Regions from separate parts of the Streptomyces sp. NPDC005402 genome, predicted to be linked through region 1. Evidence: riboswitches for the same ligand, from Rfam matches in the RefSeq annotation. Region 1 holds a riboswitch; the other holds the start of a gene.
The links. A riboswitch is a leader RNA that binds a small molecule or an ion and turns the genes downstream of it on or off. The one in region 1 is predicted to bind cyclic di-AMP.
Positions count from the first base shown of each region.

Region 1 (7,776 bases):
ACTCATCCACCGCAAGCGGGCAGAGCTGCCCGACGAGCCCACCCCCGGCGAGGACCTCATCTCCGGGCTCATCCGCGCCTCCGACCATGGTGAGCACCTGACCGAGAACGAGGCCGCGGCCATGGCCTTCATCCTGTTGTTCGCGGGTTTCGAGACCACCGTCAATCTGATCGGCAACGGCGCCTACGCCCTCCTCACCCACCCCGAGCAGCGGAACCGGCTGCAGGAGTCCCTGGCCAGGCAGGAAAGGGGCCTCCTGGAGACCGGGGTGGAGGAACTCCTGCGTTACGACGGCCCGGTCGAACTGGCCACCTGGCGGTTCGCCACCGAAGCCCTGCGGATCGGCGGGCAGGACATCGCCGCCGGGGATCCGGTGCTCGTCGTACTCGCGGCCGCGGACCGGGATCCGGAGCGGTTCGCCGACCCCGATGTGCTCGATCTGTCCCGCCGTGACAATCAGCACCTCGGTTACGGACACGGCATCCACTACTGCCTCGGTGCCCCGCTCGCCCGCCTGGAGGGCCAGACCGCGCTCGCCACCCTCCTCACTCGCCTCCCGGACCTCCAACTCGCGGTGGATTCGGCCGATTTGCGTTGGCGTGGGGGGCTCATCATGCGTGGACTGCGTACTTTGCCCGTGGAGTTCACGCCCGTCCGGTAATCGACCGAGGGGTCCGGCCTATCCCGGCGCGGTGCCGCGTAAACATGACGCGCCCTCAAGTATGTGATCTTCACGTGATCTACGCGGCATTAACTTGTGACAAGTGATCGAACCCCTATACGTTCACGGACCAGCGCGGTGCCCCGTACCACCCACCGCGCGGGTACTTGCTGTCTCGGGAAAGGTCCCTCCATGCTCTCCGGGAACGGTCGTCACCGTCGCCCCCGTCAGGCTCCGGCTCTCCTCGTGGCAGCCGGTGTGACGGGATCCGCCATCGCGATCCCACTGCTCGGAGCGACCGGGGCGAGTGCCGCCACCGGCACCACCTGGGACCACGTCGCGGAGTGCGAGAGCGGCGGCTCCTGGAGCGCGAACGACGGCAACGGCTACTACGGCGGCCTGCAGATGTCCCAGGAGAACTGGGAGAAGTACGGCGGCCTCGAATACGCCGAGACCGCGGACCTGGCCAGCCGCAGCCAGCAGATAGCCGTGGCCGAGAAGCTCCTCGACGACCAGGGCATCGCCGCGTGGCCGACCTGCGGTCTGCTCGGCGGTCTCAGCAAGGACTCGAGTTCGGCGGACGTCGACACGGGCGTCGGGAGCGGTACGCCCTCGGCCTCGGCTTCCGGCTCGTCCGCCACATCCGACTCGTCTGGTTCGTCCGGTTCCTCCAACTCCTCGGGCTCCGAGGAGTCTTCCGGTCTGCTCGACGCACTGGACGGTTCGTCCGCGACGCCCTCGCCGTCGGCCACTCCCTCCGGCGACGACGACGGTGCCGCCAAGTCGGACAAAAAGAACTCTTCGGAATCCAAGGACTCCGCCACGAAGGACGCGCGGCCTTCCGGCAGCTCGCCCGTGGTGAGCCCGGAAGAGGGCGAAGCGGACAAGTCGTGGCAGGAGGGTAGCTCTTCGGCCCTCGTGGACGTCGGCGCCCTGGGTTCCGGCAAGCATCGCGGCGGCAGCGCCGAGGAAAGTGCGACGAAGAGCACGGCCTCGCCCTCGGCCGGCCGGCACGCCGCCACCTACACCGTCCAGGAGGGCGACTCCCTCGTCTCCATCGCCGACTCCCTTGGCCTCGACGGCGGATGGCGTGCCCTCTATGCCGAGAACAAGGACCGTATCGGGGCCGACCCGAGCAACATCGTCGCCGGTCAGACGCTCGACACAGGGGCTGAATAGGGCCGAAAAGGCCTGAAAAGCAGCGGGAGTTCACGTCACACTTCGCACTGAATGTCCACTTTGGTGAAAGTGTGGGATGAGTCTCAGAAGCCCTGATCGTCTTTGAAATTCCGCCGATCGCGTGTCTACGGTCGTGACCGCTCGGCAACCCGAGCCCCGTCTGTCGCAACGCCGAATCCTGCCAGCGGCCGTACGGGAACAGTCGTCGCGTCAAGCGCCGTAGGCAGGAGCGGGGGACCCAAGGTAAGTGCCGGACCCAGCAGTTCACGCTGGACCGGCTTGGGGTTAAGTCGCGCACCGCGAGGTGTGCGACCGGGCAACTCAACCGGCCCGAACCCGACAGCTCACCTCGCAGGCGTCGGTGAGGGGATCCACCATGCTGTTTTCCGGCAAGGGCAAGCACCGCCGTCCGTCCAAGGCCACCCGCGCCGCCGCGCTCGCCGGTGTCACCGGTGTCGCCATCGCCGCCCCGCTGATGGCGGCCGGCAACGCCTCCGCCGCCACCGCCTCCGAGTGGGACACCGTCGCCCAGTGCGAGTCCGGCGGCAACTGGTCCATCAACACCGGTAACGGCTACTACGGCGGCCTGCAGTTCTCGGCCTCCACCTGGGCCGCGTACGGCGGCACGCAGTACGCCGCGCAGGCCAACCAGGCCAGCAAGTCGCAGCAGATCGCCGTCGCCGAGAAGGTCCTCGCCTCCCAGGGCAAGGGTGCCTGGCCGGTCTGCGGCACGGGCCTGTCCAGCGCCGGCTACAACGGCGGCAGCAGCTCGTCCTCCTCCAGCTCGAACTCCAGCTCCTCGAACTCGGGCACCAGCACCCGTTCGACCGACGAGCAGAGCGCCTCGCGTTCGACCGACCGTCCGGCCGCCAAGAAGACCGTCACCACCCCGACCGGCAAGAAGGTCAAGAAGGGCGACGGCGAGTACAAGGTCGTCAAGGGTGACACCCTCAGCTCGATCGCCGAGAAGCACAAGGTCAAGGGCGGCTGGCAGAAGCTGTTCAAGCTGAACAAGGACATCATCGACGATGCCGACTTCATCTTCCCGGGCCAGCAGCTGCACCTGAAGTAAGGCCCAGCTGAACCACAGGGCCCTCACAGCCGTGTCCTTCAGGATGAAGGCCTCGTGAGGGTCCCCCCCCGTCCCCACGGGCTCCCCGCTCCGGTGCGTGTTCCCCCGTACGCACCGGGGCGGGGTTTTTTCATGGGCCGCTGCGGGGGCGTCTTTGTTCAGTTCAGAAACAATTTACTCTCGGTTCTGTCCAGGGGGCGGTCCACACGGTGGCCGATCCCCCGGAGCCGGTTAGGCTCGGACTCGCAGAACCCACCGCGGTCCCGGCGGACCGTGTCACATCCCAAGAAGGAGATGCTCGTGCCGTCCATCGACGTCGTCGTAGCCCGGGAAATCCTGGACTCCCGAGGCAACCCCACGGTCGAGGTCGAGGTCGGCCTCGACGACGGCAGCACCGGTCGTGCCGCCGTTCCCTCCGGCGCCTCCACGGGCGCCTTCGAGGCCATCGAGCTGCGCGACGGTGACCCGAACCGCTACCACGGCAAGGGTGTCGAGAAGGCCGTCCTGGCCGTCATCGAGCAGATCGGCCCGGAGCTGGTCGGCTACGACGCCACCGAGCAGCGCCTGATCGACCAGGCGATGTTCGACCTGGACGCCACCGACAACAAGGGCTCGCTCGGCGCCAACGCCATTCTCGGCGTCTCCCTGGCCGTCGCCCACGCCGCCTCCGAGGCCAGCGACCTCCCGCTCTTCCGCTACCTGGGCGGCCCGAACGCGCACCTGCTGCCGGTGCCGATGATGAACATCCTGAACGGCGGCTCGCACGCCGACTCCAACGTGGACATCCAGGAGTTCATGATCGCCCCGATCGGCGCGGAGTCCTTCTCCGAGGCGCTGCGCTGGGGCACCGAGGTCTACCACACCCTCAAGAAGGTCCTGAAGAGCAAGGGCCTGTCCACCGGCCTCGGCGACGAGGGCGGCTTCGCGCCGAACCTGGAGTCCAACCGCGCCGCCCTGGACCTCATCCTCGAGGCGATCAAGGAAGCCGGTTACATCCCCGGCGAGCAGGTCGCCCTGGCGCTCGACGTCGCCGCCTCCGAGTTCTACAAGGACGGCAAGTACCAGTTCGAGGGCAAGGACCGCTCGGCCGCCGAGATGACGGAGTACTACGAGGAGCTCGTGGCGGCCTACCCGCTCGTCTCCATCGAGGACCCGCTGTTCGAGGACGACTGGGCCGGCTGGAAGGTCCTCACGGACAAGCTCGGCGACAAGGTGCAGATCGTCGGCGACGACCTGTTCGTCACCAACCCGGAGCGCCTGGCCCGCGGCATCGAGGACGGCGCCGCGAACGCGCTGCTCGTCAAGGTGAACCAGATCGGCTCGCTGACCGAGACCCTCGACGCCGTCGAGCTCGCCCAGCGCAGCGGCTTCAAGTGCATGATGTCCCACCGCTCCGGCGAGACCGAGGACGTCACCATCGCCGACCTGGCCGTCGCCACCAACTGCGGCCAGATCAAGACCGGCGCCCCGGCCCGCTCCGAGCGCGTCGCCAAGTACAACCAGCTCCTGCGCATCGAGGAGATCCTCGACGACGCCGCGGTGTACGCCGGCCGCAGCGCGTTCCCGCGCTTCAAGGGCTGACCCCGGCAGGGCTAAGCCTTAGCCAGTCGTACGTACGTCCCCGTACCGGTCCCGTACCGTGTGCGGGGACGTACGTACGTAGAAGGGGAGGCGGAGAGCCGATGGCCGTGAAGGACCGGGACCGTTTCTCCACCACGACCAGGATCAGGCTGCTCGGTGAGCAGACCGCGGCCCGTGTCTACCGCTCCCAGACCAAACGGCAGGCCCGCCGCTCCCGGCTGACCGGCCGGGCCGCGCTGCTCGCCCTCGTGCTGTGCACGCTGGTGGTGGCGCTGGCGTACCCGATAAGGCAGTACGTCTCCCAGCGCGCCGAGATCGCCGATCTCCAGCGGGAGAAGGCGCGGGCCGCCGAGCGGGTCGAGAAACTGCGCGACCTCAAGGCGCGCTGGCAGGACGACGCGTACGCGGAGCAGCAGATCCGGCAGCGGCTGCACTACGTCATGCCGGGGGAGACGGGCTTCATCGTCGTCGACCCCGACGCGGCGAAGAAGTCCCGCACCGACCTGGGCGCGGCCGACCGCCCCTGGTACGCCAACGTCTGGGACGGCGTCGACAAGTCCGACGCCTCCGAGCAGTGACACGACCTCAAGACCTCAAGACCCAGAGAAAGACAGGCATGGAAACGCCTCCGCCCTCCACTCCGCGCACCGAGCCGACCGACGCGGATGTCGAGGCCTTCAAGCAGCAGCTCGGGCGGCCGCCGCGCGGGCTGCGGGCGATCGCGCACCGGTGCCCGTGCGGGCAGCCGGACGTCGTGGAGACCGCGCCCCGGCTGCCGGACGGCACGCCCTTCCCGACGACGTACTACCTGACGTGCCCGCGCGCCGCCTCGGCGATCGGCACGCTGGAGGCGAACGGCGTCATGAAGGAGATGACGGAGCGGCTGCAGACCGATCCGGAGCTCGCCGCCGCGTACCGGGCCGCGCACGAGGACTACCTCGCGCGCCGGGACGCCATCGAGGTCCTGGAGGGCTTCCCGAGCGCGGGCGGCATGCCGGACCGGGTGAAGTGCCTGCACGTCCTGGTCGGCCACTCGCTGGCCGCCGGACCGGGCGTCAACCCGCTGGGCGACGAGGCGATCGCGATGCTGCCGGAGTGGTGGCGCAAGGGCGCGTGCGTGACGCTCCCCGAGCAGAAGGAGGGCGACCGGTGACCCGCGTCGCCGCCGTCGACTGCGGTACGAACTCGATCCGGCTCCTCGTCGCGGACTGTGACCCGCAGACCGGTGAACTGGTCGAGCTGGACCGGCGTATGACCATCGTGCGGCTCGGGCAGGGGGTCGACCGGACCGGGCGGCTCGCGCCCGAGGCGCTGGAGCGGACCTTCGCCGCGTGCCGGGAGTACGCGGCGGTCGTCAAGGAGCACGGCGCCGAGCGGCTGCGGTTCGTCGCCACCTCAGCCTCCCGGGACGCCGAGAACCGGGACGAGTTCGTGCGTGGGGTGATGGACATCCTCGGGGTCGAGCCCGAGGTCATCTCCGGGGACCAGGAGGCCGAGTTCTCCTTCACCGGGGCGACCAGGGAACTCACCGGCAGCGACCACCTCGCCAAGCCCTACCTCGTGGTGGACATCGGCGGCGGTTCGACGGAGTTCGTCGTGGGCGACGACCAGGTGCGCGCCGCACGCTCCGTGGACGTTGGCTGTGTGCGGATGACCGAGCGGCACCTGGTCCGGGACGGGGCCGTCAGCGACCCGCCGACCGACGCCCAGATCGCCGCGATGCGGGCCGACATCGAGGCCGCTCTCGACCTCGCCGAGAAGACCGTCCCGCTGCGCGAGGCGCGCACGCTGGTGGGGCTCGCCGGGTCCGTCACCACCGTGTCGGCGATCGCGCAGGAGCTACCGGAGTACGACTCGCAGGCCATCCACCACTCCCGGGTCTCCCGGGAGCGCGTCCGCGAGATCACCGACTGGCTGCTGCGCTCCACCCACGCCGAGCGCGCGGCCGTGCCCTCCATGCATCCGGGGCGCGTGGACGTCATCGGCGCCGGGGCCCTCGTCCTCCTCACGATCATGGAGCGGATCGGCGCCGAGGAGGTCGTCGTGAGCGAGCACGACATCCTCGACGGCATCGCGTGGTCCGTCGCATAGGGCCTGCGGGCACCTCTGCTGAGCAGGCAGAACAACGAATGAGCGCGTCCGGGGGGCCCTTCGGGGCCCCTCTTTGACGTGGCGTCGAGAAACTTCGTGAAGTTCTTCACAAGGAATTTGGTCCTGTGGGACGGCGAATGTGGTCCGGTTGACCCTTCCGGGGGCTCAACACCCGTGTGAACACGTTCAAAACGGTGGGTTGCGGACCTCGGGTGAGGGCTGGGGGAGGTGCCCGCGAGGTCCCCTCACGGGGCACCTTTCGGCGCAGAGAGGCAGCTCACGCGGCATTGACAACGGGTCGCCAGGTACCGTGGTTCCCGTTCCGCGCCATGACTTGGATCACGCGAGCGGCGGAGGATAACACACCCTCTGCAAGAGCTTGTGAAGGGGCGCACGAGCGACCCCCCTGGGGCAGGTGGATACTCGATGGCATGAGCACCACGGAGCGTCCCAGGATCCTCGTAGTAGGCGGTGGGTACGTAGGCCTGTACGCAGCTCGGCGCATTCTCAAGAAGATGCGCTACGGCGAGGCGACCGTCACGGTCGTCGACCCCCGGTCGTACATGACCTACCAGCCCTTCCTCCCCGAAACCGCCGCCGGCAACATCTCCCCGCGCCACGTCGTCGTCCCGCTGCGACGCGTGCTGCCGAAGGCGGAGGTGCTCACCGGCCGGGTCACCACCATCGACCAGGACCGCAAGGTCGCCACGATCGCCCCGCTGGTCGGCGAGGCGTACGAGCTGCCCTTCGACTACCTGGTGATCGCGCTCGGCGCGGTCTCCCGCACCTTCCCGATCCCCGGCCTCGCCGAGCAGGGCATCGGCATGAAGGGCATCGAGGAGGCCATCGGCCTGCGCAACCACGTGCTGGAGCAGCTCGACAAGGCCGACTCCACGACCGACGAGGAGATCCGCCGCAAGGCGCTCACCTTCGTGTTCATCGGCGGTGGCTTCGCGGGTGCGGAGACCATCGGCGAGGTCGAGGACATGGCCCGCGACGCGGCCAAGTACTACACCAACGTCTCGCGCGAGGACATGCGGTTCATCCTCGTCGACGCCGCCGACAAGATCCTTCCCGAGGTCGGCCCCAAGCTCGGCCAGTACGGCAAGGAGCACCTGGAGAGCCGGGGCGTGGAGATCTACCTCTCCACCTCGATGGACTCCTGCGTCGACGGCCACGTGGTCCTCAAGAA
Region 1 is NZ_JBEXFB010000007.1:109,199-116,974, reverse strand. Features, by position in the region: gene ABZT02_RS15680 (cytochrome P450) at 1-661, shown strand, start outside; gene ABZT02_RS15675 (transglycosylase family protein) at 854-1,840, shown strand; cyclic di-AMP (ydaO/yuaA leader) riboswitch at 2,046-2,213, shown strand; gene ABZT02_RS15670 (transglycosylase family protein) at 2,217-2,912, shown strand; gene eno (phosphopyruvate hydratase) at 3,207-4,493, shown strand; gene ABZT02_RS15660 (septum formation initiator family protein) at 4,595-5,071, shown strand; gene ABZT02_RS15655 (DUF501 domain-containing protein) at 5,110-5,646, shown strand; gene ABZT02_RS15650 (Ppx/GppA phosphatase family protein) at 5,643-6,584, shown strand; gene ABZT02_RS15645 (NAD(P)/FAD-dependent oxidoreductase) at 7,016-7,776, shown strand, end outside.

Region 2 (7,776 bases), on a different contig from region 1:
CGAACACCAGCAGTACGTCGTGCGCGTCGCACGCCTCGCGCAGCACCCGCAGATACGCGGGGGAGTGGAACCGCATCCCACCCGCGCCCTGCACCACCGGCTCCACGATCACAGCGGCCAGCTCGTCCGCGTGCCGCTCGATCGCCGCGCGCAGCCGATCGGCGTACGACTCCTCGAACTCGGCCGGGGGAGCGTCCACGAACACCTGGCGGGGCAGGACCCCGGACCACAGCTCGTGCATCCCGCCCTCGGGGTCGCACACCGACATGGGCTGCCAGGTGTCACCGTGGTAGCCGCCGCGCCAGGTCAGCAGGCGCTGCTTGCCCGGACGGCCCAGCGAGCGCCAGTACTGCAGGCACATCTTGACCGCGACCTCGACCGACACCGACCCCGAGTCGGCGAGGAAGACATGCTCCAGGCCCTCGGGGGACATGTCGACAAGGAGCTTCGCGAGTCGGACGGCGGGCTCGTGGGTGAGCCCGCCGAACATCACATGGCTCATCCGCCCGAGCTGCTCGCGCGCCGCCTCGTTCAGCACCGGGTGGTTGTAGCCGTGGATCGCCGACCACCAGGACGACATGCCGTCGACCAGCTCCGGGCCCTCGGCGAGCCGCAACCGCACCCCGCTCGCCGACTCCACGACGAGCGGGTCGACCCGGCCGGGCATCGGACCGTACGGATGCCACACGTGCCGCCGGTCGAGCGCCAGCAGCTCCGGCACGGGCAGGAGGGGCAGATCAGGCATTGGGCGCGAGGTCCGTTCCGGCACCTCGACGGCGTACGGCGACCAGGTCCGTGCGCGGCTCGCTCACCGTCGGCGCGGCCGGGGCGGCCGTACCGCAGACCCCGCCGCCCTCGTGGGAGCCGCAGTCCGCGCTCTCATGGCAGCCGCCGGTCACCCGGTGCTCCGGCAGCGTCACCTCGCCCGCGCCCTCCACCTCGAACCCTGCGTCCGCGATCATCTCCAGGTCGGCCTTGCCGGCCTGGCCCTCGGTGGTGAGGTAGTCGCCGAGGAAGATCGAGTTGGCCAGGTTGAGGGCGAGGGGCTGCATCGTGCGCAGATGGACCTCGCGGCCGCCCGCGATGCGGACCTCGACGTCCGGACAGACGAAGCGGACCATCGCCAGGATGCGCAGACAGCGCTGCGGGGTGAGGTTCCACTCCTTGGCCAATGGGGTGCCCTCGACAGGGATCAGGAAGTTGACCGGAACCGAGTCGGGGTCCAGCTCGCGCAGCGCGTACACGACGTCGACCAGGTCCTCGTCGCTCTCGCCCATGCCCGCGATCAGGCCCGAGCAGGCGGACAGACCGGCCGCGTGCGCCTTGTTCACGGTGTCGACCCGGTCGGCGTAGGTGTGCGTGGTGGTGATGTCGCCGTAGGTCGACTCGGACGTGTTGAGGTTGTGGTTGTAGGCGTCCGCGCCCGCCTCGCGCAGTCGCTCGGCCTGGCCGTCGGAGAGCAGACCGAGACAGGCGCACACCTCGACGCCCTCGTTCTGCTCCTTGATCGCCTTGATGGTGCCCGCGACCCGGTCCACGTCACGGTCGGTCGGACCGCGCCCGCTGGCCACCAGGCAGACCCGCTTGGCGCCCCCCGCGAGCCCGGCCGCCGCGGCCTGGGAGGCCTGGTCGGGCTTGAGCCAGGTGTACTTCAGGATGCCGGTGTCGGCGCCGAGCCGCTGCGAGCAGTAGGAGCAGTCCTCGGGGCACAGCCCGGACTTCAGGTTGACGAGATAGTTGAGTTTCACCCGACGCCCGAACCAGTGCCGGCGCACCTTTCCGGCCGCGGCCACCACGTCGAGCAGGTCGTCGTCGGAGGTGGCCAGCACGGCCAGCGCCTCCTCGCGGGTCGGCAGCTCGCGCCGAAGCCCCTTGTCCACCAGCGTGTTCAGCAGGTCCATGAGAGCCGATCCTGTCTTACGGACCCGCCCCGGGCCAAGGTAGGGATCGCACAACACACCCGCAGCGACGTGTGGGTATTGCCACACCGTGGGTAGCGTTTGCTGCGACTAGGGTCTGTCCGTTGTCTACAAAAGCCCCGGAGGACCCATGGCGTTCGGCTGGATCGACGAGCAGGCGGCGGCGCGCCGGCGGGCCGGACTCGTACGGACCCTGCGGCCGCGTCCGGCCGACTCGCCGCTGCTGGACCTCGCGAGCAACGACTACCTGGGCCTGGCCCGCCATCCCGAGGTCGTGGCAGGCGCCGCGACGGCCGCGCGGACCTGGGGCGGCGGTGCGACCGGGTCCCGGCTCGTCACCGGCACCACCGAGCTGCACGGCGAACTCGAGCGCGAGCTGGCCGACTTCTGCGGCTTCGAGGCGGCGCTGGTCTTCTCCTCCGGATACGCGGCGAACCTGGCCGCCGTCACCGCGCTCGCCCCGCACGGCTCACTGATCGTCTCCGACGCGGGCAACCACGCCTCCCTCATCGACGGCTGCCGGCTGGCTCGCGGTACGACCCAGGTCGTCGCGCACGCCGACCCGGACGCGGTCCGCAAGGCACTGGGCACGCACGAGGGGCCCGCCCTCGCCGTGTCCGACACGGTCTTCTCGGTCGACGGCGACGCGGCACCGCTGGCCGGCCTCGCCGAGGCATGCCGGGAGCACGGCGCGGGCCTGGTCGTCGACGACGCCCACGGCCTGGGGGTGCTCGGCGCCGGCGGCCGCGGAGCCCCGCACGCGGCGGGACTCGCGGGCGCCGACGACGTGGTCGTCACGGTCACGCTGTCCAAGTCGCTCGGCAGCCAGGGCGGCGCCGTCCTCGGCCCCGCACGGGTGATCGAGCACCTGGTCAACGCGGCACGGACATTCATCTTCGACACCGGTCTGGCCCCCGCGTCGGCGGGAGCCGCCCTCGCGGCCCTGCGACTGCTCGGCCGTGAGCCCGAGCGGGCCGCACGCGCGCGCGAGGTGGCGACCGGACTGCACGCACGTCTGACCGCCGCGGGTCTGGAAGCGGTACGTCCGGACGCCGCGGTGGTCTCGGTGCGCGCACCCTCCCCGGAGGAGGCCCTGCAGTGGGCGGCCGACTGCCGTGCCGCCGGGCTCTTCGTGGGCTGTTTCCGGCCCCCTTCCGTGCCCGACGGCATCTCACGGCTCAGGCTGACCGCCCGCGCGGACCTCTCCGAGGAGCAGATCGAACGCGCTGTACGTGTGATCGGCGGAACACGACCATGAGTCGGCGTGACACGGCCGTGCACCGAACGGACTGAAACGGTCAGAACGCCCGGACGAAGCCCGCCCAGCTCTCGGGGGAGAAGAGCAGCGCGGGTCCGTCCGGATTCTTGGAGTCGCGTACGGCGAGCAGCCCGGCGCACGGCCCGGCCGACGGCCTCGCCGTCTCCACACAGTTGTTCGCCCCAGTGCTGTAGCTGCTGCGCAGCCAGCGCACTTCGGGCAGTCGGGTACTGGAGGTTACGTTCCGAGGCAGTGCAGACATGGTGCCTCCTTACGTGCCGTCACCCATCCCCGCGAGGTAATCCAACGAGTCCTCGGGCGAAAGGGCGTGGATCCGAAGGGTGTTGAAGGCCTCGGTGTAGGCCTGGAGGTCTTCTTTCCGTTCGAGATAGAGGCTACTCGTCAAGTGGTCGAGAACAACCACATCCAGATCAGAAGTGCGCGAAAATGAGAAGATAACGAAAGGCCCGGTGATACCCACATGTGCCCCGGCAGCGAACGGCAGTACCTGCAGCCGCACTTGGGGCAGCCGCGCCGCCTCCAGGAGTCTCTTGCGCTGACGGGCCATCACCTCGGGGCCGCCGACCTCCCGCCGCAGCACCGCCTCGTCCAGGACGGCGCTCAACTCGAGTGGCGGCTGTGCGCGCAGGATGTCCTGACGGGCCAGCCGGACCTCCACCAGGGCGTCGAGACGTTCGTCGTCGAGACCCTCCACCGCGGCCCTGGTCACCGCACGGGCGTACTCGGGCGTCTGGAGCAGGCCGGGCACGACCGAGGTCTCCAGCGTGCGCATCGTGCTCGCCTGGGCCTCCAGACTGATGAAGTCCCGGTATGTCGGCGGCAGGACGCCCCGGTACGCGTGCCACCAGTGGTGCCGGCCGCCGTTCTCGTCGGAACCCGCCAATACCAGCAACAGCTCCCGCAGATTCGCGTCCCCCACGCGGTAGGCGTCGAGCAGTAACCGCACATCGGCCGGTTTCACCCCGCTGGCACCGGTCTCGATGCGGCTCACCTTCGACTGGTGCCAGCCCACGAGCCGGGCCGCCTCGCCGCTGGTGAGCCCCGCACTCGCGCGCAACGCACGCAGTTCGGCGCCCAGTTTCCGCCGGCGCACCGCGGGACCGTGCTGCATGGCGCTACTCCTTACTCCTTACGAGCCGCCCAAATACGGTCTCGCGTCGCAGAGTTCACCGCTTCGAGCGACAGATATATGCACATCTTGGTGGATCGGCACCCGTCACAGCCTCGGTGGTGGCACTCTGGCGATGAACCACCAGTCCGGGACCGTACTCGAACCATCCGCACCGTGTCGGACTCCGGTCCTGTGGGAAAGGGACGACGTCGCCATGGCAGACCACCTGGAAGCATCCGTCACTCTGCCGAGCGAACCCGCCTCGGTCTCCGCGGCCCGCACCTATGTCCTGAGCACACTGGCGGAGTGGGGGCTGCCGCCCACCACGGACGCCGCCGAGACCGTCCGGCTCATCGTCTCCGAACTCGCCACCAACGCCGTACAGCACACCTTCGGGCAGTCACCCACCTTCACGGTGGACCTCGAGCTGGACCGTGACGAACAACTGCGCATCGGCGTCACCGACAGCCACCCCCGCTTCCCCAAGCGTCTGCCCGCCGCGGTCCAGCAGGACAACGGACGGGGGATGGTGATCATCCGCTGGCTCGCCGCCGAGTACGGCGGCAGGCTGAAAGTCAGGCCCACCCGGGAAGGCGGCAAGACCGTCTCCATCGAACTCCCGTGGAAGGTACCGGCGGAGCCGGTCACGGCCGCCGGACAGCAGGAGCCGTAACCCGCCCCACGGGGGACGCGAGGCCGTCGAACCGACGTCAGAGGGAAGCCGAGGCGGCGGTGCGGCCGTTGCGGCAGGGATTCGTCACGAACGCGTGCCCATCCCAAGGCCCCCATCTCAGCCTGCTGGGGGCGGTGGCAGCGTCGGCCGCGGGCGGCTCGGGCCGTAGCCGGGGTCACCGGAGGCGTGTTGACGGTTCTCGGGGTGATGCTCCTGGCCGAGCCGTTGCTCGCGGCCTGATCACCTCGCGCCTCGCCGACGGAGGGGTGGAGTGCGACTGCGCCGCCTTGCGGTCCTCGGCGAGTCCCGCCCGCCGGACCAGTCGGGGGAGCAGGCCCCACAGGCCCAGACACACCAGCAGGGTCGCCGCGCCCGCGGCCACTCCGCCGGCCCGGCCTGTGGTCACGTCCACGACGAGCAGTACGGAGCCGGTGAACGCGAGCACCAGAACCCCCATGCCGACCGTGGCGAGCCGGGAGGAGACCTGCGCGATGCGGGCCTTGGCGCCGCGTTGGAAGAGCGAGTGGTGCAGGGCCGCCGGTGCGGTGAACAGGGCCGCCGCGACGACCGCCAGCAGCAGCGTGGTGACGTACGTGCTGCGCTGGAAGGTGTCGAGGGACGGGAAGCGCTGGGTGAAGGCCAGGGCCAGCAGAAAGGCGAAGAGGATCTGCACCCCGGTCTGGGTGACGCGCAGTTCCTGGAGCAGCTCGCCGAAGTTGCGGTCGGCGCGCTCCAGCGGGGTCTCGTAGCGGGCGGTGCAGGGGCGGTGGTCGGCCATGCGGGCGCGGATAACCAGCTGAGCGCGTGTCACGCGCCCCCGGGAGCCCGAGGGGGCGGCGGGAGGTCAGGTCGCCGCCGCCCCCTCGGGGGCGTCACTTGACCCGGCCGTACCAGACGCTCTTCGTCCAGATCTTCTGCAGCCTCACCACGTCCCCGGTCTTCGGGGCGTGCCAGATCTTTCCCTTCCCGGCGTAGATGCCGACGTGGTAGACGTTCGAACCCGAGTGGAAGAACACCAGGTCGCCGGCCTTGCGGCTGCCCGAGCCGATGTGGCGGGTCTTGTTGTACTGCTGGGCCGCCGTGCGCGGGAGCTTCTTGCCCGCCTTCTTGAACGAGTACAGCGTGAGCCCCGAGCAGTCGAAGCGGCGGGGTCCTGTGGCGCCGTACTTGTACGGCGAGCCCTTCTTGGAGGCCGCTACCTTGAGCGCCTTCGTCGCCGGCGTCGCGGCGGCGGCGTCGGCTGCGACGCCCGGCACCACGACGGAGCCGCCCACGGCGGCGATGGCGAAGGCCGAGGCCGTACCGGCCCGGACCATCAGCGACGGGACACGATTGAGCGCAGTCATGCGCAACCCTTCGTCAGCCGCCTGTGAAGGATGACCTGTCGGATTCGGGCTGGCGAAGTTGCCCGGCCGCTGACGCGGCTTCACCCCAAGGGATGCTCGGCCCGGCCATGGCGTGACCGTTCCGGCGACCCGTCGTGCTTGGGTCCTCCACTCCTGCCGATCCACTCCTGTCGACCGGTCATCCGGGCGGCGGCAGGACTCGGCGTCCGCCCGGATCGCCCCGCCGTTGTGGCGGGGGCTTGTCGTCAGTCAGGGATCTTGGCGCACGGATGTCCCAAAAACCCAATGGAACCGGGGATTTGTGTTGTTACTCACCACTCACCCGTTCGGGTGGACACATGAGCGTTCGAAGAGGCGTCGAGGGGTCCGCTGCCCCCTCGACCAGCACAGGAACTCCTCATCCCCCACCTGAAACACGCGCATTGCGCAACCCGGACGGGCGCGAAAAAGGACTCGCGCCTCCTGCAAACGGCGGTACGTCTTTTGGTCCGTTTCAACCGAGCTCCGGACGCCCCGTCAGACCCGTGGAACGTCCGGAGTCACAGCCGGCGCGTCAATGCGTCAATTGCCGGGTTCGGGCGGCACGGTGACCCTGGCCGTACGCCGCTCTCCGTCCAGGACCCGCAGGGCCCGCGCCAGCGTCGCGGCGTGCAGTTCGCGCTCACCCCGGCCGTGCATCAGCACGAGCGCGTCCCGCAGCTCGGCCGCCCTGCTCACCAGCGCCTGCGCCGCGCGCAGTCCGCCGTAGGTGTCCTCGCGCCGGGCCGGGTTGATCCGGCCCAGCAGGTCGACCACGTCGAGATAACGGTCGATCAGCTCGCCCTCGGCGCGTGTGAGCGCGGGCAGCGGTGGAAGGTCCGGCACCATCGAGGGCTCACCTCGCGCCCGGAGCGGAGTGCGAGGACTTGCGGCTCGGGACGATCGCGTCCACCAGGCCGTAGTCCAGGGCGCCCTGCGCGTCCAGGATCCTGTCCCGCTCGATGTCCGCGCTCACCTGCTCGGAGCTGCGCCCGGTGTGCCGGACCAGCATCTGCTCCAGGCGGCCCCGCACCCGGATCAACTCCTCGGCCTGGATGGCCAGATCGCCGGCCTGCCCCTGCACCGGCTCGCTCAGCGCGGGCTGGTGGATCACCACCCGGGCGCCCGGCAGTACGGACCGCTTGCCCGGGGTGCCCGCCGCCAGCAGCACCGCCGCGGAGGAGCCGGCCTGTCCGAGACACGTCGTCTCCACGTCACAACTGACGTGCTGCATGGTGTCGTAGATCGCCGACATCGCGCTGAACGAGCCGCCGGGGGAGTTGATGTACAGCGCGATGTCCCGGTCCGGGTCCTGGTACTCGAGGTACATGAACTGCGCCATCAGATCGTTCGCCGCGATGTCGTCGATCCGCGTCCCGAGGAAGACGATCCGCTCCTCCAGCAGCTTCGAGTACGGATCCATCGTCTTC
Region 2 is NZ_JBEXFB010000029.1:22,060-29,835, forward strand. Features, by position in the region: gene ABZT02_RS38585 (adenosylmethionine--8-amino-7-oxononanoate transaminase) at 1-745, opposite strand, end outside; gene bioB (biotin synthase BioB) at 738-1,901, opposite strand; gene ABZT02_RS38595 (8-amino-7-oxononanoate synthase) at 2,050-3,177, shown strand; gene ABZT02_RS38600 (DUF397 domain-containing protein) at 3,218-3,439, opposite strand; gene ABZT02_RS38605 (helix-turn-helix transcriptional regulator) at 3,449-4,309, opposite strand; gene ABZT02_RS38610 (ATP-binding protein) at 4,524-4,982, shown strand; gene ABZT02_RS38615 (DUF6328 family protein) at 5,158-5,760, opposite strand; gene ABZT02_RS38620 (NlpC/P60 family protein) at 5,855-6,328, opposite strand; cyclic di-AMP (ydaO/yuaA leader) riboswitch at 6,332-6,543, opposite strand; gene ABZT02_RS38625 (hypothetical protein) at 6,890-7,195, opposite strand; gene ABZT02_RS38630 (ATP-dependent Clp protease proteolytic subunit) at 7,203-7,776, opposite strand, start outside.
Region 2: linked by a shared signal. The riboswitch ahead of ABZT02_RS38620 (NlpC/P60 family protein) and the one ahead of ABZT02_RS15670 (transglycosylase family protein) in region 1 are both predicted to bind cyclic di-AMP.